2 regions of the Halobacillus sp. B23F22_5 genome follow, and region 1 is predicted to be linked to the other one. Evidence: riboswitches for the same ligand, from Rfam matches in the RefSeq annotation. Region 1 holds a riboswitch; the other holds the start of a gene.
What was found. A riboswitch is a leader RNA that binds a small molecule or an ion and turns the genes downstream of it on or off. The one in region 1 is predicted to bind cyclic di-GMP.
Positions count from the first base shown of each region.

Region 2: it holds a riboswitch for cyclic di-GMP, as region 1 does, so the genes downstream of both, sinI (DNA-binding anti-repressor SinI) here and ACGTN9_RS02915 (anti-repressor SinI family protein) in region 1, are expected to answer to the same signal.

Region 1 is NZ_JBIEKI010000001.1:601,879-618,394, reverse strand. Features, by position in the region: gene ACGTN9_RS02960 (tetratricopeptide repeat protein) at 1-552, opposite strand, end outside; gene ACGTN9_RS02955 (tetratricopeptide repeat protein) at 566-1,834, opposite strand; gene ACGTN9_RS02950 (tetratricopeptide repeat protein) at 1,848-3,116, opposite strand; gene ACGTN9_RS02945 (AEC family transporter) at 3,251-4,150, opposite strand; gene ACGTN9_RS02940 (MurR/RpiR family transcriptional regulator) at 4,332-5,186, opposite strand; gene gntK (gluconokinase) at 5,383-6,933, shown strand; gene ACGTN9_RS02930 (GntP family permease) at 6,950-8,299, shown strand; gene gnd (phosphogluconate dehydrogenase (NAD(+)-dependent, decarboxylating)) at 8,325-9,221, shown strand; gene ACGTN9_RS02920 (helix-turn-helix domain-containing protein) at 9,282-9,602, opposite strand; gene ACGTN9_RS02915 (anti-repressor SinI family protein) at 9,679-9,831, opposite strand; cyclic di-GMP riboswitch class I at 9,861-9,963, opposite strand; gene murQ (N-acetylmuramic acid 6-phosphate etherase) at 10,271-11,179, opposite strand; gene ACGTN9_RS02905 (N-acetylglucosamine kinase) at 11,180-12,172, opposite strand; gene ACGTN9_RS02900 (carbohydrate ABC transporter permease) at 12,159-12,983, opposite strand; gene ACGTN9_RS02895 (carbohydrate ABC transporter permease) at 12,996-13,883, opposite strand; gene ACGTN9_RS02890 (ABC transporter substrate-binding protein) at 13,989-15,278, opposite strand; gene ACGTN9_RS02885 (serine hydrolase domain-containing protein) at 15,306-16,322, opposite strand; gene ACGTN9_RS02880 (MurR/RpiR family transcriptional regulator) at 16,319-16,516, opposite strand, start outside.
Region 2 is NZ_JBIEKI010000003.1:100,221-116,736, reverse strand. Features, by position in the region: gene ACGTN9_RS06020 (LuxR C-terminal-related transcriptional regulator) at 1-97, shown strand, start outside; gene ACGTN9_RS06015 (DUF4870 domain-containing protein) at 155-514, opposite strand; gene ACGTN9_RS06010 (glycoside hydrolase family 13 protein) at 916-2,595, shown strand; gene ACGTN9_RS06005 (manganese-dependent inorganic pyrophosphatase) at 2,733-3,662, shown strand; gene manA (mannose-6-phosphate isomerase, class I) at 3,797-4,753, shown strand; gene ACGTN9_RS05995 (phospho-sugar mutase) at 4,914-6,635, shown strand; gene ACGTN9_RS05990 (hypothetical protein) at 6,757-7,044, shown strand; cyclic di-GMP riboswitch class I at 7,143-7,251, shown strand; gene sinI (DNA-binding anti-repressor SinI) at 7,278-7,439, shown strand; gene ACGTN9_RS05980 (helix-turn-helix domain-containing protein) at 7,495-7,830, shown strand; gene ACGTN9_RS05975 (IDEAL domain-containing protein) at 7,971-8,429, shown strand; gene ACGTN9_RS05970 (helix-turn-helix domain-containing protein) at 8,672-8,923, shown strand; gene ACGTN9_RS05965 (APC family permease) at 8,951-10,402, opposite strand; gene ACGTN9_RS05960 (LCP family protein) at 10,649-11,650, opposite strand; gene ACGTN9_RS05955 (YigZ family protein) at 12,316-12,957, opposite strand; gene ACGTN9_RS05950 (sensor histidine kinase) at 13,118-14,260, shown strand; gene ACGTN9_RS05945 (response regulator) at 14,431-15,111, shown strand; gene ACGTN9_RS05940 (DegV family protein) at 15,511-16,353, shown strand; partial or broken gene ACGTN9_RS05935 (hypothetical protein) at 16,316-16,516, shown strand, end outside.

The DNA of each region.
Region 1 (16,516 bases):
ACTTGTCTTTTCCAAAAGCCGTTCAAAATAAGCAAACGAGTCTTCCTTCTTTCCTTCATAAAAATATTTGACTCCGTAGTAATAAAATAGCGCTTTTTGAAAGGCTGACGACTCTATTAAAACATTATGGTCGGGCAGCATATACGCCAAATAGTCCGCTTCAATTTGTTTGGCTTCCGCTATATGATTATTTTTATAGAGATAAATGGATTTCAATAAATGAAAGATCACTTCCTGAGTCAGCGATGACATAGCCCATGGTTCATCAAGCGATTGAATGGTTTCTGCTGCTTGCTCCTTGTTGGTTAACAGCTCATGCTGAAGTGACCGCAGTTTACGAAACGCAGTAAGATCTTTTTCATTATAATCCACTAAATAGGCTACAGGTATCTGCCATACGTCTGCTAAATATGCAGCCTGACTTTGTGTCAGCGGTAAGCGCCCGGAGAGTATCTGCTCCCATTCGACTTCCATGATCTGCCCATCTGAAAAGTCGGGTGCTGGGCGTTTATGCGCTTTCATCAAATAATTCAGTCGATTTCCAATATTCATGTGTACCCGTCCTCTAGGCTTGTTTTGTTTCATCCTTTTTCTCATGTAACGATTTATAGCGCTGACTAAACTCTGAAACCATCGATTTATCGCCGACTTGTTCATATAAACGGATCAACGCTGGATATAAGTCGTCCAACTCGCTAATGAATTGTACCTTTTCATAATAGTTGACCGCCTGCACATATAAATGGAGGGCTGCTTCCGGGTTGCTCGACTCAATCATTTCCGCTTCAGCCATCTTTGCCAACGATTGTTCATCTTCATTGGCAGCGGTTTGCTGAGCCAAAGTTAAGTAATGGTCAGCCTCAGCAGGCTTCCCGATTAAGAAATAATTCCTTGCAAGAGCATGGTAGGATAAGAACAGATCCTCAGCCATCTGGTTGGTTTCTTTGATTTTTTTCGATTCGCTAAACATCTTGATGGCTTCAATATAACATTGTTGTTTTCCATACAGTACCCCAAGATTATGATACATTCTGGAGCGCATTAATGGCTTTAATTCGAGCGTTTTCATTTTTTCAAAATAATGAATAGCAGTCGGATAGTTCTTCTTCAGCAAGTAAAGTACACCGAGATAGTTCCGAGCTACGGCAAGCCCTTGGTTAGATTCATGTTCTAAACTGAAAGCTTCTAATCGATTCATATAATTGATAGCGCGGTCGTATTCCTTGTTTTCTTTCGCTATCAAAGCGAGATTTTGCATAAGCGATATGACTTCTTCCGGGTCCTGTGTCTTTTCCAGAAGTCTTTCAAAATAAGAGAACGATTCTTCCTTCTTACCTTCATAATAATATTTAAACCCATAGTAATAGAAGAGCGCTTTCTGGAATACTCCGGTTTCTTTTAATACATTAAAACCCGTCAGCATAAAAGATAAATAACCTGTCTCGATTTCTTCAGCTTCTTCTGGTTTGTTCATTTTATAATAATTAACCGCTTGCAGCAGTTTGAAGATGGTTTCCTGCATAATGGATGAAATAGCATATGTCCTGCCAAGCTGTACGAGGGTTTGTTTCGCTTTATCATCATTAGTCAATAGTTCATGCTGTAAGCGCTGTAGCTCCCGGTGGATTACTATGTCTGTTGTACCATAATCCATAAGGTAATTAACTGGAAGCTCCCAATGCTCAGCGAGGTATGCTGCCTGTTCCTCGGTTAATGGCAGCTGGCATTGTAAAATGGCATCCCACTCTTTCTCTACAATCGGGCCATGCTGAAAATCAGGTGCTATGAAACTTTTTATTTTTTGTAAGTAATTCAATCGATTTCCAATATTCATGTGTACCCGTCCTCTATGCTTGTTTCGCATCGCTGTTTTCATTGTGCAGCTGTTCCAGCTTAGCTTGAGAATCATTTGCTTTCTTATATTGTCCCAGTTGTGCAGCCAATTCTGCAAATGCTGGATAAATGGTCTCAAGCTTAGCCTTGATGTGATGGCGTTCGTAATAATCAAGCGCTTTCTCGTACCATATTAGTGCCTGTTCAGGCGCTTCTGTTTCCAATGTCTGTGCCTTCGCTAATATAAGTAATGTTTCTTCGCTTTCGTCTTGCGCATGGGTCTGTGCTTTTTCTAAATATCGTGCTGCATTCCTTTGGTCATTATTAAAATGATACGCTTTGAAGAGTGCGTGATAGGAAAGGAATAAACCATCGTTGATGCCGTAATCTTCTTTCACTTCTTTTCCGGTTTCGTACATCTCAATCGCTTGTTTGAAATTGTCCAATTTGAAATAAAGCACACCCAGATTATGATACAGCCTGGCTGTGAGGCGTGGCGATAAATCCAGCTGCTTCATTTGTTCAAAATAGTGTATCGCCTGGCGATATGCCTTTTTCTCAATATACATAGCACCGATGTAATTAAGTGCGATCGCCAATACTTGTCCATCTTGCTCTTCCTCGCTATAGCGCTTCAGACGCTTCATATAATGAATGACTCGGTCATACTCTCCATTTTCTTTTAAAATCAAGGAAAGATTCTGAATGATAGCAACGATTTCATCACGATCTGCCGTCTTCTCCAGCAATCTGTCAAAATAGGAGAAGGATTCTTCCCGTTTGCCTTCATAGAAATATTTAAAGCCATAGAAATAAAAAAGAGCCCTTTGGAATACCACAGACTCCTTCAAAATGTTATGGTCTGGCAACATGAATGCTAAGTATTCATGTTCAATCTGTTTGACTTGCTCAAATTGTTTATATTTATAATGATACACTGATTTTAGTAAGTAGAAGATGATTTCCTGAGTGATAGATGGAATCGACATCGGTTCAGCTAACCGGGCGATTATTGATTCGTCTGGGTCATGTTTAATCAGAAGCTCATGTTGAAGGTCCTGGAGTAGTCGATGTATCTGTATATCAATCTGGTAAGGTTTCATCAGGTATGCCTGTGGTACCTTCCAAAAACGGGCAAGGTAATTGGCCTGTTCCTCACTCAGCGGAAGACGGCCCTCCTGTATAACTGTCCATTCCTCCGGGAGAATTGGTCCATTTTTTCCTGTTGGATTTTGTAAATTATGGCTATGCATCATATATTGGACCCGGTTTCCGATATTCACAGCGTTTTCCCCTCTTCTGCTAATCTCTCAGTCTAGATCTATCTTAACAAACTATTATAGCACATAACATTACAAAATATGACATAAAAATACCCCAGCACCCTCCTGAATATGGAGAGCACCGGGGTGTGAGCTCAAACACCTAAAAGTATCAGTAAGATGGGAATGGTAATGAGACTAAGTAAAGTAGTTACCAGGGTGATACTTGATACAAGCCCGGGCTTAGCGTCGAACTGGAGTGCATACATTGTTGTCGTAGCGGCTGATGGACAAGCCGCGGCTACAATCAATACTTTAGCCATCATCGGATCCATCGGCAGCATCAGCGTCAACACATAAGCAATTAATGGAGATGCCAGCAGCCGGATGGAAGCAGCATAGCTGATTTTTATCCAGTTCATATTTTTGACCGTTATTTCTGCAAGCTGCATGCCTAAGGTGATCATCATCGTAGGTATTGTGGCATCTCCGACCAGGGTGATGACTGACATCAGACTCTCCGGTACCGGAATCGAACCTAGATTCATAATTAAAGCTACAATCACTGCATAGGTCGGCGGCATTTTCAGTACTGATTGGAACGCCAGCTTAATGCCGGCACTTCCTCTTGCTGCGTAATAAACGCCAAAAAAGTTCATAATAATCGCCTGCAGAACCATAAACGAAACGGCATACATGAAGCCTTCTTTTCCAAAAGCGAACAGGATGATCGGTGTCCCATAGTTTCCGGAATTCATGAATGCAGTAGATAAAATCATGCCGCTTTCAGTCGCCTGGTCGTAGTTTCTGAGTTTAGCGGCCAATTTGTTGATAACTATTATTGCAGCAAGCAAAATAGCAGCAAAAATGACCATCATAACGTATTCCTGATTGAGTTCAGCTTCATAAAAGGTGTTGAATACAAGGTTCGGCAGCATGATGTATAGCGTTATGGTCGCGAGCGACTTGATATCAAGACGGGCTACCAGCTGAATGACATAACCGGCCGCAAAGATGAGCAGTACCGGAAAGACTACCTGAAGAAAAACTGCCATGGAATGGTTCCTTTTCTATTATTATGTGAGAATTGTATTTCCATATTTAAATGTTCCTTTCTCTTTTTGTACCAGTTGAAGTTGGATGCTCTCTTCGCGTTTATATAGGAATGTTCTTTGAAAAAACTTCGATGGTAATTCCTGATTTGCTCTGGATTCCTTACCCTATTTCAAAACCTTTCTACACTCGTTTCCTCGCAATTGCTTTCCGCATTTTCGCCAATGCTTGCTGAGATTGGTCTTTCCTTTTGACACTATAATTGACATACAGTGCATCGAGGATGGATAGTTCAGCCAGCCTTGAAGATAGTGCTTCGGAACGATAGCCGGTCTCAGGAGCCACGGTATACAGACAGACATCGACTGCCTTGCTGAATGGTGATTTGGCATAATTAGTAATTCCAATCGTTTTGGCACCATTGTTTCTGGCAACCTCGATAACTTCAAGCAAATCCTTGTTTGCACCGGTATGGGATATGCATAATGCCACGTCCTCCTCTGCCAGCTGGGATGCCGCCATCAGCTGGACATGGGTATCGGTATAGGCATGGCTCGGTAAACCGCTGCGCATAAATTTATGCTGCCCATCCTGTGCTGCCACCCCAGATCCCCCATTGCCATAAAAATGAATTTGTCTGGCGCCAAGAATATAGGCAAGGGCCTGTTGAAAATTTTTTTCATTTTGTATTTCTCTCGTATATTCAATGGCATTAATGTTTGCCTGGAAAACTTTTTTCATAACTTCCATTTCGGAGTCGTTCTCATCAATTTCTTCATGGATGTCTTTGATCGGGCTGACCAGCTCGGAGGCCAGTGCGATTTTCAATGCCTGATACCCTTTGAAACTGAGCCGCTTACAGAAGCGGAATACAGTTGCATCAGCTACTTTCAAGTCATCCGCGACCTGGTTGATTGATGAATGGACAATTTTTTCCGGCTGGGAAATGATGTAATCAGCAATCTGCTTTTCTTTTTCACTGAATTGCTGATAGGACGATCGAATTCGTTGCATTACGTGCGAAGGCGCTTCAGCCACAATGCATTCCCCCTTTTCTTCAAGACATGTAATCAGTTTAAACGATTTATAATTTAATGAAAAGCAATCTGATGAAATATTTTTTCACAATAATGGGTTGTATCGAAAAAAATTTATTGTATAATCGTAACCAAAGAAAATAATTTTCATTGTTATATTTTAATCTGAAAACGCTTCATAGTTTGGAGGGAAATGGATGAAAACATCTGTCGTACTTGCTATAGATATCGGCACCACCAGTACGAAAACGCTCGCATACGATACTGCGGGACAGATCTGGGCCGAAGTGGAAAAAGGTTACCCGCTTTACTCTCCTGTTCCGACCCATAAAGAGCAGAATCCGGAAGAGATCTATCAGGCAGTGACATATACACTCCAGGAGGCAGCAAAAAAAGCCACTGGAAGGGGTGCTGCCATTGCAGGCATCAGCTTTAGTGCCGCCATGCACAGCCTGCTTGCCCTGGATGAAAACGGCAGGCTTCTGACCAATGTCATCACTTGGGCGGATCAGCGATCAGTGGAAGAGGCAGAAGCCTTAAAAGCAAATGGCGGTCATGAAATTTATCTCAGAACCGGAACGCCGATCCACCCTATGTCACCACTCACAAAGCTGTTATGGTTCCAAAAGCGTGAACCGGGAATTTTTGCCCAGGCGGATAAATGGATTTCAATCAAAGAATATATCATCTACCGCTGGTTTCACCGATTTATTATTGATTATTCGATTGCTTCAGCAACTGGACTTTTCCACTTGGAAAATCTGGAATGGGATCAGGAAGCATTGGAACTGGCCGGGATTTCAGAACAACAACTATCCAAGCCGGGACCTACGACACAAATCATTAATGGAATGGATGATGAATTGGCAGACCGCCTTCACCTCCCGACTGGCACACCAGTAGTAATTGGAGCCAGCGACGGCGTCCTGGCCAATATTGGCGTGGGGGCCATCGATCCAGGGATTGTCGCCTGCTCAATCGGAACGAGCGGCGCCATCCGCACTGTGGTAGATCGCCCCACCGTTGACCCAAAAGGCAGGATTTTCTGCTACGCACTAACCGATGAACAATGGGTAATCGGCGGTCCGATCAATAATGGCGGAATTGCTTTCCGATGGGCTCGTGATGAGCTCTACCCTGATATTAATGATGGGGAGGTGTACAAGGAGCTCACCAGACGAGCCGAAAAGATCCGGCCTGGCGCTGATGGTCTGTTGTTTCTCCCTTATCTGACTGGTGAACGCGCCCCATTCTGGGATGCTGATACGAAGGGCATGTTCTTCGGCCTGACATTGAATCACGGCCGAAACCATATGGTACGAAGCGTACTGGAAGGCGTGATGTTCCAAATGTATTCGGTGGTGATAGCCCTTATTGAAGCAGGTGTTGAGCCGAAGGAATTCCGTGCTGGAGGAGGTTTCGCCCGTTCGGAATTATGGAGGCAGATGATGGCTGATATTTTTGAAGCCGACATCGTCATTCCGGAGAGTCACCAGAGCTCGTGTCTCGGCGCTGCCTGGTTAGCGATGAAAGCCCTTCGGATGGTTGATGACATTTCCAGCGTCAAACAAGTTATCCATACGAAAGTGAAGCACAGCCCGATTGAAGAAAATATTCATGTCTACCGTGACCTGAAGCCGATATTTTTGCGGCTTGCCCGCCAAATGGGCCATGAGTTCAAAGCGATTTCTGACTTTCAGCGAAAGCACGGTCACGGGGATCAGAAACTATCAACTAAGTTAGACTAGAAAGGGGATTTTTGTAATGTATTCAACTGCAGGACTGATTATTACCGCCGTCCTCGGTGTCTTATTGCTATTATTTTTGGTTATGCGTACGAAACTGCAGGCGTTCATCGCGCTCCTGCTCGTCAGTATTATCATTGGACTTGTTGTCGGTATGCCGTTGCAGGATATCATCGGTACGATAGAAAAAGGAATGGGCGGGACGCTAGGGTTTATCGCCGTTATCATCGGACTTGGCGCCATGTTCGGAGAAATGCTTCGGGTATCCGGCGGTGCCGAACGGCTAGCCTTGACGCTCATGGATAAATTCGGTGAAAAGAACATCAGCTGGGCGCTCGGCCTGACAGGATTCATCGTCTCCATTCCGGTATTTTTTGATGTTGCACTGGTCATCCTTGCTCCAATCCTGTACAGCCTGCAACAGAGAACGAAGAAATCGCTGTTATATTTTGGTATCCCGCTATTAGCCGGTCTTGCCGTTACCCACAGCTTCATCCCGCCGACACCAGGACCAATTTCGGTTGCATCCCTGCTTGGCGCTGATCTTGGCTGGGTGATTCTATTCGGTTTCATGGCTGGTATTCCGTCGATGATCATTGCTGGTCCGATCTTCGGTAAGTATATCGCTAAAAAAATCCATATCGGTGTGCCAGAATATATGATGGAACAAATCAGAGAAACAGAGTACGATCGTGACCTTCCCAGCTTCAAAAGTGTCGTCGGCATTATAACCCTGCCGCTGGTATTGATTCTGCTCAATACGACTGCCAGTCTGGTACTCGCGGAAGACAGCCAGCTGCAAAGCATTCTGACATTCATTGGTCACCCATTTGTTGCACTGACGGTTGCAGCACTGCTGACCTTTTATGTCTTCGGTTACAAACGTGGTTATAAAAAAGAAGAAATCCAGCAGATCACCACAAAAGCATTGGAACCAGCCGGTATCATTATCCTGGTTACCGGCGCCGGTGGTGTCTTTGGCGAAATGCTGATCACCTCTGGTATTGGAGACATACTCGCTAACTTGATGAAAGATGTACAAATGCCACTCATCATTTTCGCTTTCATCACTGCGACAATCGTTCGAATTGCCCAGGGATCCGCGACGGTGTCGATGATTACTGCAGCCGGACTAGTTTCCCCGCTGCTCGATTCGTTCCAGGTCAGTGAACCAATGCTTGGTCTGTTAGTGATCGCCATTGCTTCCGGTGCCACGGTCGTTTCCCATGTCAATGATTCAGGGTTCTGGCTAGTCAACCGTTACTTCGGCCTGACTGAGACCCAAACACTGAAATCCTGGACAGTGATGGAAACATTGATTGGCCTTACAGGATTTGGTGTTGCACTTGTGTTAAGTATTTTCGTATAAAAATTATAGAAATGAGGTTTGCCATATGAAAGCAGGTTTAATCGGTTTAGGAAAGATGGGCTTTAACATTGGAGCCCAAATGTTAGAGAAAAATCATGAAGTTGTTGCTTATGATGTAAATGAAGAGTCTGTCGAAAGCTTTAAAAAAGAAGGCGGCAGCGGTGCTGCATCCTATCAGGAGCTTGTTGATCAGCTCGATACCCCACGTGTCATCTGGATGATGGTACCTGCCGGGGAAATCACCGACCAGGTGATCGAAGAATTGTCACCTTTGTTAACTGAGGGAGACATCCTGATTGATGGCGGCAACTCAAATTATAAAAAAACGCTCGCCAATCATGAGAAGCTTAGCGCGAAAGGTATTCAGTTTTTCGATGTCGGAACGAGCGGCGGAATTTCAGGTGCTCGTCATGGAGCCTGCTTTATGATTGGCGGTGACAAAGAAACTTTTGGTACCATCGAGCCATTGTTCCATGATTTATCTGTCGAAGATGGCTACCTATACACTGGAAAAGGCGGCAGCGGCCACTTTTTGAAAATGGTTCACAATGGCATTGAATACGGCATGATGGCTGCTATTGGTGAAGGGTTCGAGCTGCTGGAAAAAAGTCCTTTCGACTATGATTACGAAGAGGTTGCTAAAGTTTGGAACCACGGTTCCGTCATCCGCAGCTGGCTGATGGAACTGATGCAGGATGCTTTCCGTAAAGATGCTAACCTGGATGAAATAAAGGGAGTCATGAACTCTTCCGGAGAAGGAAAGTGGACGGTGGAAACAGCGCTTGATTTCGAGACTCCGGCTCCAGTAATAGCCCTAGCACTGATGATGCGCTATCGATCCCAGGAAACCGATACGTTCACAGGAAAAGTGGTATCCGCTCTTCGTCATGAATTCGGCGGCCACGCTACTGAGAAAAACTAGTTTTTCAAAAAAATAACCCTTGCAAAAGCCGGGTCTTACCCGTCTTTTGCAAGGGTTTTATTAGTTTTGTGTCCTTTTCCATTTATTGAACTCGAGGTACTCTTTGAATTGCTCTTTCGTGACACCTGACTCCATCGCTTCCTTTACGAGTTCCATCCAGTCATTGTCTAAATACTGCTCTTCCTGGTCGCCGTGAATTATGTAATGGATCGAAACATCGAGCTCGGAAGAAATTTTCTCCAGGAATTGAATAGAAGGGTTCGATTGCAAGTTCCGTTCGATTGAGCTCAAGTATGATTTTGCAACGTCTGCCCGTTCCGCCAATTCTGTCAATGATAGTCCACGCTGTTTACGAATCGTCTGGATCCTTTCGCCAATCATGCCCACTCACCTTCTTTCGGAGAAAATTATATCATAAAAAGAAAGGAGAGTGTTCTCTTAGGCACGCCACGAGCCTTTACCTGTGCAACGACTTCTGCTTATCTCTTTTTATCAAGGAAAAAAATGCCCTGATATCATCCTTGCTCATTCCTAACTCTCTTGCCTCTTTCATCAATTCCACCCACTCTGTGTCCAATCCTTCTGTTTTCGACTGTTTTGAAATTGTCATCGATTTAGGATCCTCCAATTAATAGTCTTCCAGGTAGTCCAGCCGCCATAGTAGCATTTCCTTTTAAAAAACGTATCCCTTAGGCCTGCGACTTTGCGCCCTCATTTTTCAACAAGTTTGCCGTTTTCTGAAGAATCTGTCTTATTTATTAAGTAGAATATACTATAGAATGCTTGTTAATGTTTGTAGAATATTGTCAGGCAATCAGTTCTAGTTTTGTCGAATGATAAAAAATGGAAATTTAATAGGGTTTAAGGGGTTGTTTTTGAGTATTTAGACTCATTAAAAGGCTTATTGCGTTACCTATAAGAAAGAAAGGCGAAATAAATAAACGTCCAGGGAGGAAACCCTGGACGTTTTTGTGTTGTTGTTTTTTCAATTTTTTTAATCATCCATGTTATTGAAAGAAGGAATTAGGTTATTTCCACATCTGCCACCCTTATTGATCTTTCAATCGTTTGACTGCCGCTGAAAAGTGTTCATTTTCTTCTTTTAGAATAGTTCGAGCTTTATCCGCTTCGATTTGGAACATTAGCATCAGGATGGCGATTCGTGCATCTCCTTCTGCCTTGACACTCGCCTCGCGTGCGTCTGATTCAGAGGCGCCGGTCAGCTCCTGGATGATGGATACCGAGCGATGTTTCAGTTTTTCGTTGGTCGCCTGGACATTCACCATTAAATTTTTATAGACTTTTCCGGTTTTGACCATGGAGGCGGTCGAGAGCATATTCAGGACCATCTTCTGGGCAGAACCGGCTTTCAGCCTGGTCGATCCGGTCAACACCTCTGGCCCGACTAATGCTTCAATTGGGTAGTCGACTGCTGACGTCAATGGCGTGTTATCATTGCAGGTCAGTCCGACTGTTTTTGCTCCAAGGCGCTTGGCTGCGTCGACGGCACCCAATACATAAGGCGTACGCCCGCTTGAAGCAATACCTACCACGACATCTTTTGGACCAGCCGCTTCCTGGATCGCTCTTTCACCTTCGTCCCAATCATCTTCCGCATTTTCGATCGCATGCCTCAACGCATTATCTCCACCAGCGATGATACCCTGGACCAGGGTTTCCGGAACCCCGAATGTCGGGGGACATTCGGAAGCGTCAAGCACACCCAGCCTGCCACTTGTTCCAGCCCCTATGTATAGTAACCGGCCCCCTTGATTCAATGCGGCGACAATGACATCAATCGCTGCTTCGATCTGCGGGAGGCTTTTTTCAATCGCAGCAGGAACGGTGCGGTCTTCCTCGTTCATCAGCCTGATGATTTCCATGGTCGATAATTCATCCAGTTGGTGGGACTTGCTGTGTCTTGACTCGGTTAACGTTCTTTCTTTTGTGTCACCCATTCATTCAGCCCCCAATTTCTCTGTTTTTGATTGGACTTGCTTATATGACTCTTTCATGGTGGTTATCGCTGTATCGGTCACCGATATACCTGCTTCAAGTAAGGCACAGCAGTACGCACCAACGGCCGGCGGCATTTCCGCTTGTAAAAATTCAACCTTGGGATTGAAACGTATATCGCTTTTGTGTCGGAATAATTCCGTAAAGTATCGGGATTGAAAAATTCCGCCCGCCAGAACGATTGGTGATACAGCGTTTGCTTTTTTCCTATGTGCTTCGATCAACTGTAACAGCTCTTCTATCGCAGTTTCCACGATGCTCTCTGCAACCGTATCGCCCTCCGATACGGCCGCTATCACTTCATTTGCTGTTGAGGCGATCACCTGCCTCGGATATTCATGTTCGTAAATGAACGTAATCAATTCTTCCGGGCTTTTTAAACCAAATCGCTTCAATAAACGATCCGTCAATGCGGTTGCTCCCTGCCTGCCATCATACGCTTGCATGACTGCCTGCAGTCCGCGCCTGCCGATATCAAACCCGCTTCCTTCATCGCCAAGCAGGTAGCCCCACCCCCCGGTACGTATCGGATCAGCTCCGGGCTGAAACGAATAGATGATTGAACCGGTTCCGGCAATCAGTACAGTCCCTTGTTTAGAAAAAGTCGTGCCAGCCAGTGCGGCAATCGCATCATTTTCTACGGTAATAGCGCAGTCAGCACCAACAATGTCACTTATCCATGACTTCCAGCGATGCTTATCTTCCCTGCGGTCGCCGCCAGCTGCCGCTACGAAAATATGCTCCGGGGTAGTGGCAATAGCGTCCTTAAGCAACTGGTGGACAGTATTTCTCACCTGGGTTTCCTTTCGTGACTTCAAGTTCGTGGACGCTCCTGTTTTCGACAACATCACATTTCCGGTCTCATCACCGATGACAAGCTCTGTTTTCGTGCCTCCGCCATCAATTCCGATAAAGTATCTGTTATTTGATGGCACCGGCAGTCAGTCCTTCCATGAACTGTTTTGAAGCGATGAAGAAAAGAATCATCATCGGCAGCGAAGATAATGTCAGTCCTGCGAATAACGCTCCCCAATCGGCAGAATACTCACCGAACAACGACAGCATCCCGACTGGAATCGTCTTTTTCATTTCATTCGAGATGAAGATGAGCGGGAAAAAGAAATCGTTCCACGCCTGAATGAAGTTGATGATCATGACCGTTCCAAGCGCCGGACGCATCAATGGCAAGAGGACATTCCATAAAATCCGGAGATCGGTCGCGCCATCGATCCGGGCCGCTTCTTCCAGCTCGATCGGCATTGTCCGGAAAAAACCTGTCAAAATCAGTATCGATAATGGAATTCCGGTGGCCGTGTAGATGAAGATCAATGACCATAACGAGTTGGTCAGTCCAAGGTCTTTCATCAAAATGAATAAGGGCACGATTCCTAACTTGATCGGAATCATCATCCCCATCAGGAAAAAGAAAAACAGCGCGTTATTCCACCAGAAGGTATACCGGGCGATATAGAAAGCCGCAAGCGAGCCGCAAATTAATATCAACAGCACCGCCGTTACACTTACGACGACGCTATTATAGAAGTATGTCATGAACGGCACTTGCTCAAGCAGGTTCCGGTAAGGTTCCAAACTGAAACTTTTCGGAAGGGACAACGGATTCATGAAAATTTCGTTGCTTGGCTTGAAGGAGGACATGATCATCAGGAATATCGGATACAAACTGATGGATGCGACTACAAAAGCAATGACGTAATACAGCGGCCTGGTCCAGATGTTTTGTTTCATGTTCATCCCCTCCTACATTTCTACTTCTTTTTTCCTCATGAAATAAAGCAAGATTGCTGTGAAAACCGATATAAATAGGAACAACACGACTGCCAATGCCGACCCTAACCCAATCGCAGACGATCCGCCGCCGGATGACCCGCCGAACGCAAGACGATAGAAATAGATTGCCAGTGTGTCGGTTGAATGGTACGGCTCCCCTTGCGACCCCTGCATGGCATACACGAGCTCGAATGCCTCGAACGACTGGATGAATGTCAGCACAGTGATGATAGTAATCGCAGGCATCATCAATGGGATAATGATTTTGCTCATCATCTTCCACCCTTTGGCACCGTCCAACGTCGCGGCCTCAATCAATTCGTGAGGGATCGATTGCATACCCGCCAGGAAAATCAACACAGCAAACCCTAAACCGAACCACGAGTTTACGAGAATGATAGCTGTCAGTGCCGTATCCGGATCGCCAAGCCACGCTTTTTGCAGCGATTCCAGACCGAATTTTCCTAAAATCACATTGAGTGCCCCGAAGTTCGGGTTCAATATCAGTTTCCAGAGGAAACCGACAACGATAATCGATAGCAGACGAGGCATGAAGAAGGCGATTTTGAAGAATTCCGCCCCTTTGATTTTTTTATAAATGATGAATGCGAGTATGAATGCCAGCCCGTTCTGTGCAATCAACTGTCCTAAGAAGTAAACGATATTGTGCTGGAAAGCATTCCAGAATAACTCTTTATATGGCTCCAGTGAAAATAGAGCCTGGAAGTTTTCCAGTCCGATGAATGCACCACGGACGAGTCCATCCCAATCAAATAAACTGTATGTAAATGCAGCAAGAATTGGATAAACAATAAATAGTCCATAAATAACTAAGGCGGGAATAGGGAAAAGATGGATGGCCCATCTTTTCCATTTCCTTTTGGTTTTCGTTTTTGCAGCTGGCTTGTTGACAGCTTTGACTTGAGATTCAGCAGTATTCAACGTATTCACCGCCTTGATTAATTATTTTTGAAAAGGCTCGTAGTAGCTTTCCGCACTTTTTTGGACCGCTTCGGCTACTCCTTCAGGTGTCTGTTCTCCTAAATACATACCTTGCAGTTCTGTTTCCAAGGTTGCTTTCGTTGATGGATTTCCTTTTGCGAAATGTACCAGAATCAGGTATGGTGTAGAGTTTTCCTCTGCCGCTTTGGCTAGATCGCTGACCAGCTGGTTATCGGATTGGACACCAGGCACAGCGCTGACCATGCTGAATTCTTCCGTGAACATTTGACCGAACTCTTCTGTCGTCATCCACTCTAGGAACTTCTTCGCTTCTTCTTTATGTTCAGAGTTAGCATTGATCGCGTAAGATCCATCCACCCATGTCGTGATGGTAGGTTCTTTGCCGACAGCAGATGGCATCGTGAAGAAATCAAGCTGCAGGTCAGGGTTCATTTCCTTCAATACTTCGATTTCCCAGCTTCCCAACGGGAACATCGCTGCTTTTTCTGTAAAGAATAAGGTACGGATGTCTTCCATTCCAAGACCTTCATAGTTGTCCGGGAAGTAAGCTTTTAATTCGTCCATCGCCTCGATAGAAGCCTTGAACTCATCACTGACAAAATTGGTTTCTCCGTTTTCAATTTTTTCAACGAATTCGTTAGCTCCATATTGAGATGGTCCGACGATTCCGTGCATCAAAGACATCAGCCAGCCTTCTTTGGTACCCATCGCAAGCGGCGTGTACCCTTCCTTTTTCAAAGTTTCATTGATTTCAATGAACTCTTCATAGGTTTGTGGTTCTTCCAATCCCAGTTCATCAAAAATCTTCTTATTATAGAACATTTGCGTCGTACTCATGTTCAACGGAACACCATATTGCGTACCACCAGAACCTTGCGCTGCCATTAAAGATGATTCAGGGAATGTATCCAATCCATTAAGATCGTCAATCGGCTCTAGGTAACCTGCATCAGCGAGCTCAGCACCCGCTGCATAAGGACGAAGCTGAAGGATGTCTGGTCCTTCTCCACTTTTCAATTCCGTGTTCAAAATCGTATTGTATTCGGTATTTTTCGATGGTTTGAACTCTAACTTGATGTCAGGATGCTTTTCGTTGAAAGCTTCAAACAGCTTTTCGTACTTTGCTGTATCTTCCGTCCGCCAGCTCCCGACTTCCAATGTAACAGCATCGCTGTTCTCTTCGTTACTGCTGTCGCCGCCTTCTTCTGACCCTGCATCTGACGAACAGCCGGTTAAAATCAAAATGAACGCTAAAAATCCAATCATCCAACCTTTCGTGATTTTCCCCATTTTCTTACCTCCTGTAAAAATAAATTTTTATTTTGCAAAACATTGATGCACATGACTGTGTAATTCTTTACGAATCATTTTCAGGTTATGACTTCTTCCATAATGCACGACATTCGTCAGAAAAACGGTTATGATTTCATCTTTTGGATTGATCCAGAGGCTCGTGCCGGTGAAGCCGGTATGGCCGAACGATCCTTTCGGCCAAAGCTCTCCGCATGAAGGCGGCGGTCCTTTGCTGTTCCAAACCTCCCAGCCGAGCCCGCGGCCTTGCTTATGTTCCTGGCTCGCTCCTTTAAGTAAGGACGGAGCAATCACAGCCTGTGAACCAGGGTAGAGCCATTTCAGCCCATAGGCTTCTATGTCTTCAGCAGTGGTAAACAACCCGGCGTTTCCACTTACCCCGCCCATCTGGAATGCTTTTTCATCATGGACCTCTCCCTGGAGAAACTGCCCGTTGTCCCATTCGGTCGAGGCCGTTTCCGTCTTCTGTTTTTCGGTTAGTAGATATGTAGTGTTGGGCATGTTCCAGTGTGGGTAAAGCTCTGTTTCTACCAGGTGATTTAAAGTTTTTCCACTGATTCTTTCTATTACTTTTCCCAGTAATATCATGCCAAGGTCTGTGTATTTCACTGTCTCACCTGGTTGGGTGACAAGTTTTGAAGTGAGTACTTCATGAAAGACATTCCGTTTATGATACCGGCTTTTATGAGATAAGTCGGCGGATAGTCCTGCTGTGTGGGTCAATAGATGATAGATGGTGATGGGCTTGAAGGTGAATTCTGGGATGTAGTGTTGAACCGGTGCATGAAGGTCCAGTTTTTCCTGATTGATCAGAAAAAGAGCTGCCGGCAGCGTCGCCATTACTTTCGTTAACGAGGCTGCATCAAACCGCGTAGACGTTGTAATTTTCTTACTGGCCCCGTCTCTGGCCTGGTAACCCCCGAACGCCTTGAAATATTTCCGTTCCCCTTTGACATTAATTAGAACGACGGCGCCTGGAATCTCCCGGTTTTCCACGAGATGCTGCATGTAGGTTGTGATCACTTAATCATTTTCACCACCTTTCTTGTTTTATCAAGGGCTTCGATGTTAGCCGCTTGATTGGAACGCGTGATTCCGAGAAACAAAATATCAATGACATTTAATTGGGCAATTCGTGAGCTGGTGGCACCGCTTCGGATGTTTTTTTCCAATGAGGTGGTATATAAAGCAATGTCAGCCAGGGTTGATACTGGATT
Region 2 (16,516 bases), on a different contig from region 1:
TGTCAAAAAGCACGTTAGCAGTGTATTGAAGAAATTTCAGGTTAAAAATCGTACGCAACTCATCAAGCGAATCATGGAAATAACGCGAAATGTATAAGAAGAACAGGGAGACCTGTTCTTCTCAGATGGTTGGGATTGTAGCAGCAAGCACGCTTTATTTTTGTTCGGGCACTGTGATGATATCGTATTTTCCGATCATCGGAAGCCGCTTTAATTCCCCTTTAGATGCGTTTATAATACCCATGACCCAGAGAACGAAAACTAAGATATTTCCAAAAGGCAGAATTACTAACCAGCCAATGACAGGTATGATCGTACCTGCTGTATTGATTGCCACAGCTAACAGGAATAACAACAATCCCTGATTGCCATGGAACATGGCAAATGGAGATTCTTTTGCAGCAAGCAATGGAATAAAGAAAATAAAATAAGCAAGAATAGCCATCAACTTATTATCTTCTACATCTTGACTTGTCGCTGCACCAGAGGTCTGGTTTACGTCTTGAGATTCCATACTTTTCCCACCTTTCCTTTTCATTTTCCTTGGCGTATCCACATTAGTTATACTTTATCACCGGACATATAGAAAAAATATTATACCTGGGTATAGTCTTTCGATAAGTATTTTAAAAATTGTATGTGATTTATTGGATGGATAGCCTTGGAGGGATACCAGGTAGGTAATCCCCTTTAAAGCAGACAATCTTTCCTTGATTTGTTCAAAGTTTTTCTAAGCAGGCTTTAAATTCATCATTCAGTCTGATAGCTGATACGATGTATCAACACAGGGGCAAGTGTTTCGTTCGACTTCATAAATACTAGATCTTCCAGGGTAACTTATTCATTTTTTGTTGCTATATTTATGTTAAAATGAACGGGAAAACGTTTGCGCAACTTATGAGGGAGGAATCTGCTATGAAACGGACCTGGTGGAAAGAGAGTGTCATTTATCAAATCTATCCCCGCAGCTTCAATGACAGCAATGGTGATGGAATTGGTGATATTCCCGGTATTATCGAAAAGTTGGACTACTTAAAGGAACTGGGAATCGATGTCATTTGGCTGTCTCCCGTCTATGAATCTCCGAATGATGATAATGGCTATGACATCAGCGACTATCAAAAAATCATGGATGAATTCGGCACGATGGAAGATTGGGATCGGATGCTTGCCGAAATACATAACCGTGGGATGAAGCTGATCATGGATCTGGTCGTCAACCATACTTCAGACGAACATCACTGGTTCATGGAAGCAAAGCAATCGAGGGATAATCCGTATCGTGACTACTATATTTGGCGTCCCGGTAAAAACGGCAAGGAACCGAATAATTGGGAATCGGTTTTCAGTGGTTCTGCCTGGGAATACAATGAAGCTACAGATGATTACTATCTGCACTTGTTTTCCAAGAAACAGCCTGACCTGAACTGGGAGAATCCAAAACTCCGTTCCGAGGTGTTCAGCATGATCAAATGGTGGCTCGATAAAGGAATCGACGGTTTCCGCATGGATGTGATCAATTTCATTTCCAAAGATCCGAGCTATGCAGATGGAGAAGCAGTGGAAGGGAAGACTTACGCCTCCGGTGCCAAGTACTTCATGAACGGACCGAAAATCCACGACTACTTGTATGAAATGAACCGGGAAGTATTGGCTGAATACGACATTATGACTGTCGGTGAAATGCCAGGGGTGACTCCGGAACAGGCGGAGCTCTATACACGGGAGGACAGGGAAGAATTGAATATGGTGTTCCATTTTGAACATATGGACCTTGATGCAGGTCCAGGCGGGAAATGGGATCCGCGTCCCTGGTCTTTAGTGGAGTTGAAAAAGATTTTCAAAAAATGGCAGACACGCTTATCAGATGAAGCCTGGAATAGTCTTTACTGGAACAACCATGATCAGCCAAGAGTCGTATCCCGTTTCGGTAATGACTCCGAAGCCTATCGCGAAATTTCAGCTAAAATGCTTGCCACCGCTCTGCATATGATGAGAGGTACGCCGTATATTTACCAGGGGGAAGAGCTCGGGATGACGAATGTTCATTTTGATAGTATCGAAGACTATCAGGATATTGAAACCTTGAACATGTATCATGAGAGAGTAGCAGCCGGTGAAAATCCTGATGAATTGTTGAAGGCCATCCATGTAAAGTCAAGAGATAATGCCCGCACTCCTGTACAGTGGGACACCAGTAAACACGCAGGTTTTACAGATGGAGAACCTTGGCTTCCAGTTAATCCAAATTATAAAACGATTAATGCTGAAGCAAATTTGAAGAACGAAGATTCCATCTTTCATTATTATAAGCAGTTGATTACTCTTCGCAAACAACACGACATTATCGTATATGGTGATTACCGTCCTTTATTGGAAGAGGATGAGTACATCTTTGCATATATCCGTGAGCTGGACGATGAAAGACTCCTGGTCATCAACAATTTCACAGCAGATGAAGTAGATTTTTATATCCCTGAAGAATTCAATGGTGTACAAAATAGCGAGCTATTAATCAGCAATTATGAAGCACCTAACATACTTCAGAACTTCACACTAAAACCCTATGAAACAAGAGTTTATAAAACCAGCTAAAAAATAATAATGAAGCACACCCCGGATCCCTCCAAACTATGGATGCTCCGGGGTGATTCGTTTTCAGCTTTTCTCTCCCTTCTGGAGAAAATGAATGTTATAATAGCGACATATATCACCAAAAAAGGAGTTTTATCATGGCTAAAAAGTTAATTTTCGGACATAAGAATCCGGATACCGACACGATTACATCAGCGCTTGTCTATGCTGATTTAAAGTCTAAAATTGGGGAGGACGTCGAGCCGGTCCGTTTGGGTGAGGTGAATGGCGAGACGCAATTCGCGCTGGAGCAATTCGGTGTAGAAGCACCACGTCTGATCGAAAAGGCGTCTGACGAAGTAGAGCAGGTCATCCTTGTCGACCATAACGAACGGCAGCAAAGCGTTGATGATATTGATGAAGTTCAGGTAATGGAAGTCATCGACCATCATCGTATTGCAAACTTTGAAACACAGGGTCCTCTTTACTACCGTGCCGAACCGGTCGGTTGTACCGCTACAATCCTGAACAAATTATATAAAGAACATAACGTTGAGATCAGCAAGCAAATGGCTGGACTTATGGTATCAGCGATTATCTCTGACTCCTTACTATTCAAATCACCGACATGTACAGATGAAGATGTTGCAGCAGCGAAAGAACTAGAGAAAATCGCAGGTATTGATGCAGAAAAGTACGGGCTGGAAATGTTGAAAGCAGGAGCTGATATCAGCGATAAAACAATGGCAGAGCTGATCAGCCTCGATGCCAAGAACTTCGACATGAGCGGTTCAAACGTTGAAGTAGCCCAAGTTAACACGGTTGATACAAGTGAAGTACTTGCCAACCAGGCTGAGATTGAAGCAGAAATGCAAAAAGCGATCGATGAAAAAGGCCTGGATTTGTTTGTGTTCGTCGTTACAGATATTTTGACGAACGATTCGACGGCAGTAGTGATGGGTGATAAGTCGGCTGCTGTAGAAAAAGCTTTTGACGTTACATTGTCTGAGAATAAAGCAGTCTTAGAAGGTGTCGTTTCCCGCAAGAAACAAATCGTACCACCACTGACAGACGCACTTTCATCATAAAAAGTAAGCTTGCTTACCGGATGATATACCGGTATAGCAAGCTTTTTCCATGTAGCGAAACGATAGCTATCCTATTCTTGATATAGTACAATTTTAGAAACGGATAGGAATACTTAATCGAAGGAGCATGATTCATGTACAACGAACCGATTTTTCTAAAACCGGTATTCAAAGAAAGGATATGGGGGGGCACGCAGCTGCGTGAAATCTTCAACTATGAAATCCCATCGGAGCATACAGGTGAATGTTGGGGGATTTCGGCTCATTCCAATGGACCGAATGAGATAATGAACGGGCCCTTGGAAGGAAAGACATTGACAGAAGCCTGGAATGAGCACCGGGAGTTGTTCGGTAACCAGGAGGGGAATGAATTTCCCCTATTAGTTAAAATTCTCGATGCTAAAAAAGATTTATCTGTACAAGTCCATCCTGACGATACTTATGCGCAAGATAAAGAAGATGAAGCATATGGAAAAACGGAATGCTGGTATGTCATCGATTGCGAGGAAGGCGCTGAAATCGTATTTGGTCATCATGCGACATCCCAGGAAGAGTTAGAGTCTATGGTGGAACACGGGGAATGGGATCAGCTGTTGCGCAGAGTCAAAGTTCATCCAGGGGATTTCTTCTATGTTCCTAGTGGTACCATTCATGCAATCGGAGCAGGCGTACAAATTCTTGAAACCCAGCAGAGTTCGGACATCACTTACCGTGTCTATGATTATGACCGTGCAGGTGATGATGGAAAAAAACGAGACCTTCATCTCAAAGAATCATTGGAAGTGACCACCGTTCCTCATCAAGATCCAGAACTAGAACGTAAGTCGCGCAAAGATAAAGGGCTTAAAGAAGAAAGCTTAGTCGAAGCAGATTATTTTGGTGTCGTGCTGTGGGAACTGGATGGCCGGTCCCCGGAATTTCGATTTGATCAATATATCCTTGTCAGCGTAATTGAAGGAAAAGGGATGGTCAAAATCGGTGATCAGCGACATGCGATTAAAAAAGGCAGCCATTTCATCCTCCCCACGACAATGGATCCGTTTGAAATCGAAGGGAAAGCGAAAATGGTCGTTTCATGGTCGAATAAATAAAAAATTCCCTGGGGACGTTCAACGGCCTTGGGGATTTCTTGTCTTTTCGTCAGAATAAGCTATAATTTTTAGTACAATTCGACATTAAATGTCATAAAAAATTGTTGTGTGTCTGATATAATGAGCAAGAGTATATTATTCTAACAAAAAGGATGATCCTATGACCTGGCAGACTTCTTATCAACGATGGAATGATTTTGACCTGTTAGAAAAAGAATTACGCGATAAACTTACAGAAATTCAATCGGATGAACAATCCTTAGAAGATGCTTTTTACAAGAACTTAGAATTCGGTACAGGTGGTATGCGAGGAAAACTGGGACCTGGAACCAACCGTATGAACATCTATACCATCCGCAGGGCTGCGGAAGGACTTGCGAGATACATAGAAAAGCGTGGCGAAGCGTGGAAGCAGAATGGTATTGTTATTGCCTATGACAACCGTCATATGTCACAGGAATTTGCCGTAGAAACCGCTAAGGTACTGGGGAATCATGGTATCAAAACATATGTGTTTACTTCCCTCCGTCCAACCCCTGTATTGTCCTATGCTGTCCGTTATCTCTATACGGCCGGCGGCATTGTCATTACAGCCAGCCATAACCCGCCTGAATATAATGGCTTCAAGGTTTATAATGAGGATGGCGGTCAGTTGCCGCCTGCTGAAGCAGGGGCCGTAATTGAGATGGTCAATCAAATAGATAATGAATTGGAAGTAGAAGCGGCTGACCAGGCGAAACTGGAAGCCGAGGGCTTGCTGGAATGGATTGATGAAAAAGTAGATGAGGCTTATTTGAAGGAGCTTCGAAGCGTCAACCTGAATCCGCATATTACCCATGATGCAGGTGACGATTTCCAGGTAGTTTTCACCCCATTGCATGGCACAGCTAATGTATTGGTCAGAAAAGGGTTGGAACAAGCCGGCTTTAAAAACATCCATGTCGTCGCCGAGCAGGCCGAAGCCGATCCGGAATTTTCTACAGTTGCTTCTCCGAATCCGGAAGAACACCAGGCATTCGAAATGGCTATTGCACAAGGGAAAGAAGTTGGAGCCGATATATTAATCGGAACAGATCCGGATGCTGATCGGCTAGGAGTGGCTGTCCCGGATGATAATGGTGAATACCAGGTATTAACGGGCAATCAGCTTGGAGCTTTGATGCTGGACTACCTGTTATCCCAGCACCTCGATCTTCCTGATAATGGCATTATGATCAAGACGATTGTCACTTCTGAATTCGGTCGGGCTATCGCTTCTTACTATAATATTGAAACGTTGGATACTCTGACAGGTTTCAAGTTCATTGGGGAAAAAATCCGTGAATACGAACGTACAGGTGAACATGAGTTTTTATTCGGTTACGAGGAAAGCTATGGCTTCCTTGCCAAGGATTTTGCCCGCGATAAGGATGCCGTCCAGGCAGCTGTCCTTGCCACAGAATTGGCGCTGTTTTGGAAGACAAAAGGGAAAACCCTGCTTCAGGCTTTGGATACTCTCTATCAACGCCATGGTTACTACATGGAAGATTTGCAATCTATCAAACTTGATGGCAAGCAAGGAGCCGAAAAAATCCAGGTAATCATGGATACTTTCCGTGAAGAAAAGCTGACAGAAGCGGGTGGCTTAAAGGTCCTTGCCGTTGAAGATTATGCCAAATCCCGCCGACAAAAGCTTGATACTGGAGAACAAGAAGAAATTACACTTCCGGCCGCCAATGTGCTGAAATTTGTATTGGAGGACGATTGCTGGTTCTGTTTACGTCCATCAGGCACGGAACCTAAGATCAAATTTTATTATGGAGTAAAATCATCCAGTAAGGAAGAAAGTAAGCAAAGGCTCGTAAGATTGAAAGAAGCCGTAGAAAAATATTTACCAAAATAATAAGAGCAGGGGCAAGCCTTCCGTATTCAGGTGGGCTTTGTCCCTTTTTATTAATTAAGTTTTTTTATAACCAGGAAGGGAATATAATACTATCTCCCACTATCGGAAAGAAGGGGCAAAAATGCAACAACATAAAAGAAACATCTGTAAAATAAAAGAAATTTATTTTGATGAACAGCCTATCGCTTTCCAACAAGCATGTATTGAACGGTTTGACTATGAATGGGTAATTGAAATTGTTAACCCTGACCCCTCCCCTCCAAATGACGAAGATACTCTCATTACCACTATCAGTTTTGTTCAAGAGAATGGAACACATTTTGAAAATGTAGATATAGAATCCTATCAACTTTCTTCGGAAGAAACGGAAAACGTTTATTTGTTTAATATGTTTCCTGATGAAAAATAAAAAATAGTTACTATTACCCAATGATATGATTATATTTTACTAGAAAAACCTGCTGGACTATAGTACAATATGAAATATCAGAATGTTTAAAAAAATCGCTTCTGAAAAGGCAAACTTATCTAAAGATAAGGACGCAAAGCCACGGGTCTAAGGCCATCACATACAAACAATTACATATTTAGGGGCTATGACCGCCGGGTTGCCTTGGGTGATGAGTGATGGAGGGATCATTCATGAAAAAGAATCAGCTAAACGGTCGGTTGGATGTGGAATGGTTGTTGCTGATGGAGCAAGCCCGGGCTTTAGGATTAACGAAAGCGGAAGTTGAACTCTTTTTGAAAGCTGCGTGTAAAAAGTCACAGGATAAGCCAATTAGTACGATTTTTCTGAAATGATGTAGAAGCGCTTATTTCCGCTGTGGTATAATCGCAGTGAAAGTAGGTGAGAAGCTTGATTGGGGAACGTATTAAAGAATTACGTAAATCAAAAGGTCTGTCGATGTCGGAACTTGCAGAAAAAGCAGGAGTAGCAAAGTCATATTTAAGTTCAATTGAGCGGAGCCGTCAAACGAATCCATCTATTCAATTTTTAGAAAAAGTCGGCAGAGTTTTAGGTGTTTCCGTCAATCAATTGATAGAAGGTAAGGAATCCAAGGAGACTTCATCCTTAGATGATGATTGGCTTGAACTGGTTCAGACTGCAATGGACTCAGGTATAACAAAGGAACAATTTCGTGAATTCTTGGAATTCAATGAATGGAAGTTAAAACAGCAAAATAAAAAATAACAGGACAGGCTATGTGTGTAAGGTACTAACATAGCTTGTTTTTTTATTTTCCAGTTATCTTTCCTTTTCATATCCCGCAGAATGCGTCATAATATATATAAAATACTGAATATTCAGATTAAATGAGAGGGTGGTCAGATATGTTATCGATTAAAATGTTGAAGCCCTATTATGTCAAAGAGGATGAACGCTTTGTCCGTGTTGTTCTGGCCTACCAGTATTTTTCTCTATATGTAGATGAAGAGCTTTACCACTTCGTTCCGTTAGAGGCTAAAGAAATAATTATTGATCGCAAAAAACAAAAGGTGCACAATGTTTTCGATATTTTTGTATTTCAGCGTGGTAAGAAGATGATCTATGTGGCTGTCACCGACCTGCTGCAATTACCTGACTTCCTTACCCATTTAAACTCCATTGTAGATCCTTACTTAAAAGAGAAGTCTCAATCTGTTGATAAACAAAATGAAAATGATGAAGCATTAGAAGGCCTATTTGAACAATTAGAGCAGCTTAACTTTAACAGAATGATTGATCAAGCATTAGATAATCGAGACCGAGAAACGTTTTATGATTTATTAGAAAAAAAGAACTTTGTGTAAAAACAAGCGTTCTGCATCTTGCGGAACGCTTGTTTTGAATTAGTTAGAAAATAGCAGTAAAGAGACGTATAAAAGAGTATTTAAAGAGTAAATAAACGATTAAAATTAATATGGACTTTTCCATTTCATAATTTTTTAATTATACTTATAGTGTAATTCGTTATAATGAACGTATATATTTCTTTATTTTTTAATTTTTAGTTCTTTTTAAAGAACAAAAGAAGGAGAGGTGAGGGATCATTATGATTGGAGAGCGAATAAGAGAGTTACGCGAAGAGCGGGGAATGTCACTGAGTGTATTAGCAAGTCGCTCTGGAGTTTCTAAATCTTATATCAGTAATATTGAAAGAGGAATCCAAAAAAATCCTTCATTAATTATCATGAAAAAGTTTGCAGATACACTTGGAGTACCACTCGAAGACTTAACAGCTTGGAAGCTGGGACAAGTAAACAAAAATGCAGAAGGTTTGAGAAATGAAAAATCGAGCAGGTAAATATCCCTGCTCGATTTGTGTTTATGCTTATATTTTTTCTTTTCCCAAAATAAGGTAATTCAATTCTTGTTCTCCGATTTTCTTTTGTCGACCTATATTCGTCAGATAAAAGATGACACCGATTAACACCCATACCCCAAGAGCAATATAAGATTCTTTTCCTAGAGCCGCCGGTGAGAATGGTAGTAATAATAGGCCTAAAAAGGACAGCGAACTGACCATTCCTACCAGGGAAAGCAGCTTCTTTACAGGTGAAGCCGTAGCTGCAATCTTTCCGTTAGCAGACTGGTTGTCTGACCAACGAAAATACTTATAAGCTGTTGCGGTGGTGAAAAAGTAAGCGATGGCTACTCCGGTAGATGACATATCAACTACCCAAAGCAAGGCTTCACGTCCGAACCACGGAGCGATTAGGCACACAACCATGGTAAACAGGATTCCCACATATGGAGTATTATGCTCCGAATGAAGTGTCCGGAACATATTAGGAAGAATCCGAGCTCTTCCCATAGCGAATGTTAAACGACTGGAAGAAATGTAGAAGCCGTTCAATCCAGTGAATATCCCCATTGAAACAGCGATGGCGATAATAAAGACGCCTATTCTGCCCATATAACTTTCAATAGCATCTCCGGTACCCCATACAGAGTTTTCTGTTTGCACAAGAAGTTCTTGCCACGGCATTGTACTGGCGGTAATTAAAATCATTGCGGCATAGGCAAGCCCTGCAGCCAATAACGACCAGATAATTAATCCGAAAGCTTTTTTAGATTCAAATTTGAATTCTTCGGCTGCTTGAGGAATATTATCGAAACCGACATAAGCGAATGGTGCCAGTGCAAGGATTGTAAGAATAGAAGCAATGGCTGACTGGCTTGGTTCGAAAGCTGGAAGCGTATTAGTAAGACTTGGTCCGCTACTTACTATCGCACCGATACCAAGCAAGACAATACCACCTACTAAGACCATACTGAAAATGAATTGGGAGCGACCAGAAAAACTGGCTCCCTTAATGTTCAAGAAAGCGAAAGCTATCAAAGCGACACTGGCTACTAAAATTTGTACAATGTACACTTCGTAGCCGGCCACCGTATATAAGTAGCCTCGATTTACAATTCCAGGAAACAAAAATTTACTTAATAATGCTAATGCAGATGCGTTCAAAGCAACAACGCACATATAACCTAATGTAAGAAACCATCCTGCGATGAATGCACTCGTTCGACCGAATCCGATATATGCATAGGCGAATTCCCCACCGGTGACAGGAAATTTTTCAATAAGAAAACCGTAACTCACCCCTATTACCATCATTAAAATTGCGCCGAGCAGGATTCCTATGACAACTCCCATAGGTCCAGCCTGGGATATCCAATCCGTCGGCAGGACAAATGCACCCCAGCCTATAGCTGAACCAAAGGCAATGGCCCAAACCCAATGAGGTTTTAGGGAACGTTCAAGAGTCCGTCTTTCTCTCATTTTATTCATATGTTAATAACTCCTCCTAAAAAAGTAGCATTTCCCCATTCTAAGTGTTTTATGCTATGCACGCAAATACCATGCAGGGTTATAAAGGTTGGTTTTGGCCAATCTGATAAAAACTAAAACAGCACTCATTATTGGCGAGTGCTGTTTCTTTCAATTTTGACAGTATGTCTTATTTATTGCCCATTTCCAGGGAAATATTTTGTCTAATAATAAGACAAGTTTAATTGTAAAAATGTTTTAATGATAAGGTGTAGTTTCTTCTGCTGTAAACTCGCTATCGTAGTTGTGATTCATTTCAATATCCAAGTGATTCTTCAAATTCTCCCGGATTGTAACTAAACGGGTTTCTTTAACCTCATAGTACCAGCCATTATTGATCCAAATACCTTTTCCTTCTAGTTGCATCTCATCGTATTGCAGTCCATTTTCATTGAGAAAGTAATCCTTAAAAGATAATAACTCGTTAAAGGCCATATTTGTCGTGAAATTACCTTTTATTGAGTCGATGAGATTGCCGTAGTCATTTATCGCCTCTGCTTTTTTAGCCTTTTGGACAATGGCCTGAATAAGTTCCATTTGTCTTTGCCCTCTTGCTAAGTCGCTATCATATTTTCTTGTTCGTGCTAAAGCTAAGGCTTCTTCTCCGTTCAATTCCTGGAGTCCAGACTTCAGGTGGATAGCTTCTAGCTGGTCATCACTGTTCTGTTCTTTAATTTCAAATGGTACATCGTACTCGATTCCGCCAAGAGCATCTACGACCTCAACAAAAGAATTGAAATTCAAACGGACATAATAGTCAACTGGGATGTGGAACATGCCCTCAACTGCTTCGATTGTAGCGTCAATTCCACCGAAAGCATGGGCATGGGTGATTTTGTCTTTATACCCTACCTCTGGGATATTAACGTAGGAGTCGCGGGGAATGCTAACCATTTTTACTGAGTTATTTTCTTCGTTGAATGTGGCAAGGATGAGCGCATCAGATAGTGCTTTTCCTTCTTTTTCCCGTTCTTCACTATCGTCGACCCCAACAAACAAAACGGAGAAATTATCATCAAAGGGGTTTACTGCTGAATCCCGCATCGCCGATTTTTCTCCTCGACCGAGCCCCTGCTGTGAGTCAGAAACTGCCTGTTGTGCTTTGTGAGACAAATACAAAGCATATCCTCCGGCTGTCCCTATTCCTGCTACCAGTAGAAATAACACGACCAGCAGGCTGATTTTCAGTTTTCTATTCATGATAGGGATTCTCCTTTTCATTTGGCTCTGTTTAACGTAATTGTTGACTTTTCATTAGAGGCTTATTCCACTAAAAGGCCGTATTATGGAAGACTCAGTTTCAAGGTTCTTTACCATAAAAGCGTTAGGGGTGGCTTGGAAACTACTCGCTTTCCTGCGGGGGATCTGGCGAGCTTCCTCGGGCTATCGCCCTGTGGGATCTCGCCTAACTCCTTCTCCCGCGGGAGTCTCGCAGTTTCCCAACCACCCCATCCGAAGGATGAGAGAAACGAATCCCTGCCTTAAATGAAGATGTCTTCCATAAGCCATATAAACCTATGATGCATGTTATAAGCACATTTTCATGAGTAGCTCTCCCTATGCTTGAAGGATGGCATACCGAAGTTTCCGTTTTGCTCACTTAACGGAAGGAGGTCCGGGAAATTGCGAGACTCCTATGGGATGAACATGATCGGTGAGATCCCGGAAGGCGAAGCCTGAGGAAGCTCACCACATGCCCATGGAAAGCGAGTGATTTCCCGGACCTCCAAACGCTCACAACCGTAACGGACACAGTTTCTCTCGAAACTGTGTCTTCAAGTAAAGGGAGCTTAAGTTCAAAATCAATAGTGTGATTTAACAGAGCTTTTCATTTAGGGAGTGAGCCAAGGAAGGGGGAAGGGTGATTATTCATCAGGTACATCTTTTTCCATATAACTCCTCTCGCCTTGTTCGATTGTTGCCTGGTCACTGGTCAAATCTACGATCCATTGAGAGAAGGAGTCTTCTTGGCCACTTTCTACATATATAATAAATTCCACATTTTCCAGATATTTAATCTCTTTTAATAAGTAATTCGAATTACGAAGCGTGTTTTCGAGTTTCCCAAGCAATTTATAGTCGACAGTAACTCTCATTTCCTGCATCAATTGACGTTTGACGATACCAGTTGCCCTGATAGCGGCAGAAGTTGTAGAGGAATAAGCCCGGATCAGGCCGCCTGCTCCAAGCTTTGTGCCTCCGAAGTACCGGGTGACAACCACCGCGGTGTCTTTCAGACCTTTTTTCTTCAACACTTCAAGCATCGGTACTCCAGCAGTGCCACTTGGTTCACCGTCATCGTTTGCTTTCTGAATCAGGTCATTTTCACCAATCATGTAGGCTGAACAGTTATGGTTGGCATCGTGGTGTTTTTTCTTTATCTCCTGAATGAAGGCCTGAGCTGCTTCTTCTGTTTCACAACGACGTATGTATCCGATAAACCGTGACTTTTGGATGGTTATTTCTTCTGAACCCTCTGTTTTTACGGTATAATAGCTTTCCAACATATTATAAAAAACCTCCTAAGAACTTAATTATATAGCGGTTTCTATATGCCGGCAAATAATTATCTGGAATATAAAAAGAATTATTTTTTATTGCAACACCCCCACAAAAGTACTTAGGAAATTCGAATGAGTATGTGAATATTGATGGAGGAGTCCTATGATGAAAGAGACAAGAATTGAGGAAAAAGCACTTGATCAAGTCATCGAAGAAATGATTGAAAATGTCACGAACAGCAAGGACGAGATTTTTCATATAGGAGAAGAGTCCCGCAATGAGTTTGAAAAACTTCACAAAGAGCTGCAAGAGACAAAAAGACAGGTCATTTCTCTCATAGATGAAGGTGACAAACTTGAACAACAAGTGCGTTTCTCCCGTATGCGCCTTTCAGAAGTAAGTAAATATTTCAATCAATATTCTGAAGAGGAAATACGTGAAGTATATGAAAAAACCCATAAACTGCAAATGGACCTTTCTGTTAAAAGGGAAAAGGAAAAGCAGCTGAGAGAACGCCGTGACGATTTAGAGCGCAGGCTGAAAAACTTAGATTCCACTGTCCAGCGGGCTGAGGGGCTGGTAAGTAAGATTTCTGTTGTCCTCAATTATTTGAATGAAGACTTCAGACAAGTATCAGAAGCTCTCGAAGATGCGAAAGAGAAACAGGAATTTGGCTTGCAGATTATTGAGGCGCAGGAAGAAGAGCGCCGGAAGCTCTCTCGGGAGATTCATGATGGTCCGGCTCAAATGCTGGCCAATGTCATGATTCGATCCGACCTTGTGGACCGGACATTCCGCGAACGGGGTGTAGAGGAAGCCTTGGCGGAAATCAAGAGTGTCAAACAAATGGTACGCTCTGCTTTGTATGAAGTCCGCCGTATCATTTATGATTTGAGGCCGATGGCGTTGGATGATCTTGGAATCATCCCTACTTTAAAGAAATATTTGAATACGGTAGAAGAATACAATAACGATTTGCAAGTTCAATTTACGAATCTGGGTAAAGAAAGACGGCTAGACAGCAAGTACGAGGTTGCATTATTCCGTCTGGTTCAGGAAGCAGTACAAAATGCCGTGAAGCATGCGGAAGCTACAGAAATCCAGGTGAAAGTAGAGTTAAAGCCGAAAGCAGCCATTTTAGTGATAAAAGATAATGGCAAAGGTTTTGATACTAATGTAAAAAAGGATAAGTCATTCGGCCTTGTCGGAATGAGGGAAAGGGTTGATATGCTTGAAGGGGAGCTGACCATCGATTCCAAGCTTGGACAAGGTACCGTAGTAATCATCCAAATTCCCACCGAGAGGTAATTTTAGGTAACACTACCTAAAAAATAAAAAATCATTTATAATAAGTAATCAAATAGGAATATAGACTTATATATCTGCTGATGTTTCAAATTGAAGTTTTTTATAGGGGAGATTAGGGAAATAAGTCACGGAGTTAACCCAGAAATTATGAGATGGGGAGGAAAAGGACGATGACAACAAAAATCGTATTGATTGATGACCATAAACTTTTTCGCGAAGGTGTAAAGCGTATTTTAGATTTTGAAGTAAGCTTTGAAGTAGTGGCAGAAGGGGATGACGGGGATACTGCGGTAGATTTAGTTGAACAGCATGATCCGGACGTTGTACTTATGGACATTAATATGCCCAATATGAACGGTGTGGAAGCGACTGCGGAGCTGATCAGCCGCTATCCGGAATTGAAAGTAATCGTTCTTTCCATTCACGATGATGAGAATTACGTCACGCATGCCTTAAAAACGGGGGCACAAGGTTACCTATTGAAGGAAATGGACTCCGATGCATTGATAGAAGCGATAAAGGTAGTCAGCGAAGGCGGCTCTTACCTTCATCCGAAAGTTACACATAACCTGGTTGCCGAATACCGCCGTCTATCTGAAACAGCAGAAAACGGCCAATCCTTCCAGACTATTGAATACCGTAAGCCGCTTCACTTGTTGACGCGCCGGGAATGTGAAGTGCTTCAACTGTTGGCAGATGGAAAGAGTAATCGTGGTGTAGCTGAATCACTTTATATCAGTGAAAAGACGGTTAAAAACCATGTCAGCAATATCCTGCAAAAAATGAACGTCAACGATCGTACCCAGGCAGTTGTTACCGCTATTAAAAATGGCTGGGTAGAAGTATTATAACTTCAGTCAGACCCTGGACTTCTTGTCCGGGGTCTTTTTATTTGGCTATGAAATTATAAAATTTTCTTTTTGTGGATAACTTTCAGTAGTGGGTGTCATCCAGCTCCAGCGCCTACCCCCGCGAGGTCTTAAGTCAAGCCTCTCTGTGACAAAGAACGTTACGGAGAGGCTTGTCTTAAGCTTGTCGGAGGCCTGCGGGATGCAGGTCAGTTCGACGTTGGCACAGGACGTGCCGGTTTTAGTCGAACGTCATTACTAGCAAGGCGCTTGCGCTTTTGTTTTTTCCTCTATATTAAAATATTTCTTCATTTGCTACCCCTGCTGATGAAAAAAGGCCGGCCTTCATGTAAAATGAAGGAAGATATGATTTATAAATAATGACAAGGAGTACGATGCCTGATGAAAACAGCGGTGTTGACTGATAGTACGGCATACATACCTGAAGATATACGTAATAAGCATAATATACATATGGTTCCTTTAAACGTGATAATTAATGAGGAATCATACCGGGAAGAAGTCGATATCCAGGCAGGCGATTTTTATGAAATGATGCGTAACAGTGAGGAGCTGCCTAAAACATCCCAGCCATCGGTCGGGCTTGTGACAGAGAAGCTGGAAGAGCTTGCCCGGGAATATGATGCAGTTGTGGCCATCCATCTTTCCAGTGGAATAAGTGGAACTTATCAGGGGACTATTACTGCCGGTGACATGGTAGAAGGGATTGAGGTTCACCCTTTTGATAGCGAATTAAGTGCGATGATGCAGGGTTTTTATGTACTGGAGGCAGCTGAACTGGCAGACAATGGGGCAACCCCTGAACAAATTCTGGCACGCCTTAAGGAAATGAAGCAGACGATTCGTGCTTATTTCATGGTCGATGATCTGACTAACCTCTATCGAGGCGGGCGCCTTACAGGAGCACAGAAAATAGTCGGCAGTTTGCTGCAGGTTAAGCCTGTCCTCCATTTTGTCGATACAAAGATTGTCCCGTTCGAAAAGATCCGGACAAGAAAAAAAGCGGTCAAGCGGATTCTATCCTTGTTTGAAGAGGATGCAGCAAGTGGAGATGCCATCAAAGCCACTGTTATCCATGCAAATTGCCTGGATGATGCAGAACTAATCAAACACGAATTGGAGGAACGTTTTCCGAATGTAGAGGTAACCATCAGCTATTTCGGACCAGTTATCGGAACTCATCTTGGTGAAGGTGCACTGGGACTCGGCTGGTATAAAAAATAAAGGGAGGGAGCTTCCCCTCCCTCTTCCTAATTGGAGCGATGAAGAATTGAATAATCTAACCCTTGCCTTCCGTAATTATTTTTCCAATGACTTCTCCTGGATTCCCTCACCTCTTAAACAGCCACCAGTCCTCCCTTCATTTATTAACCCTTCTCTTGACACC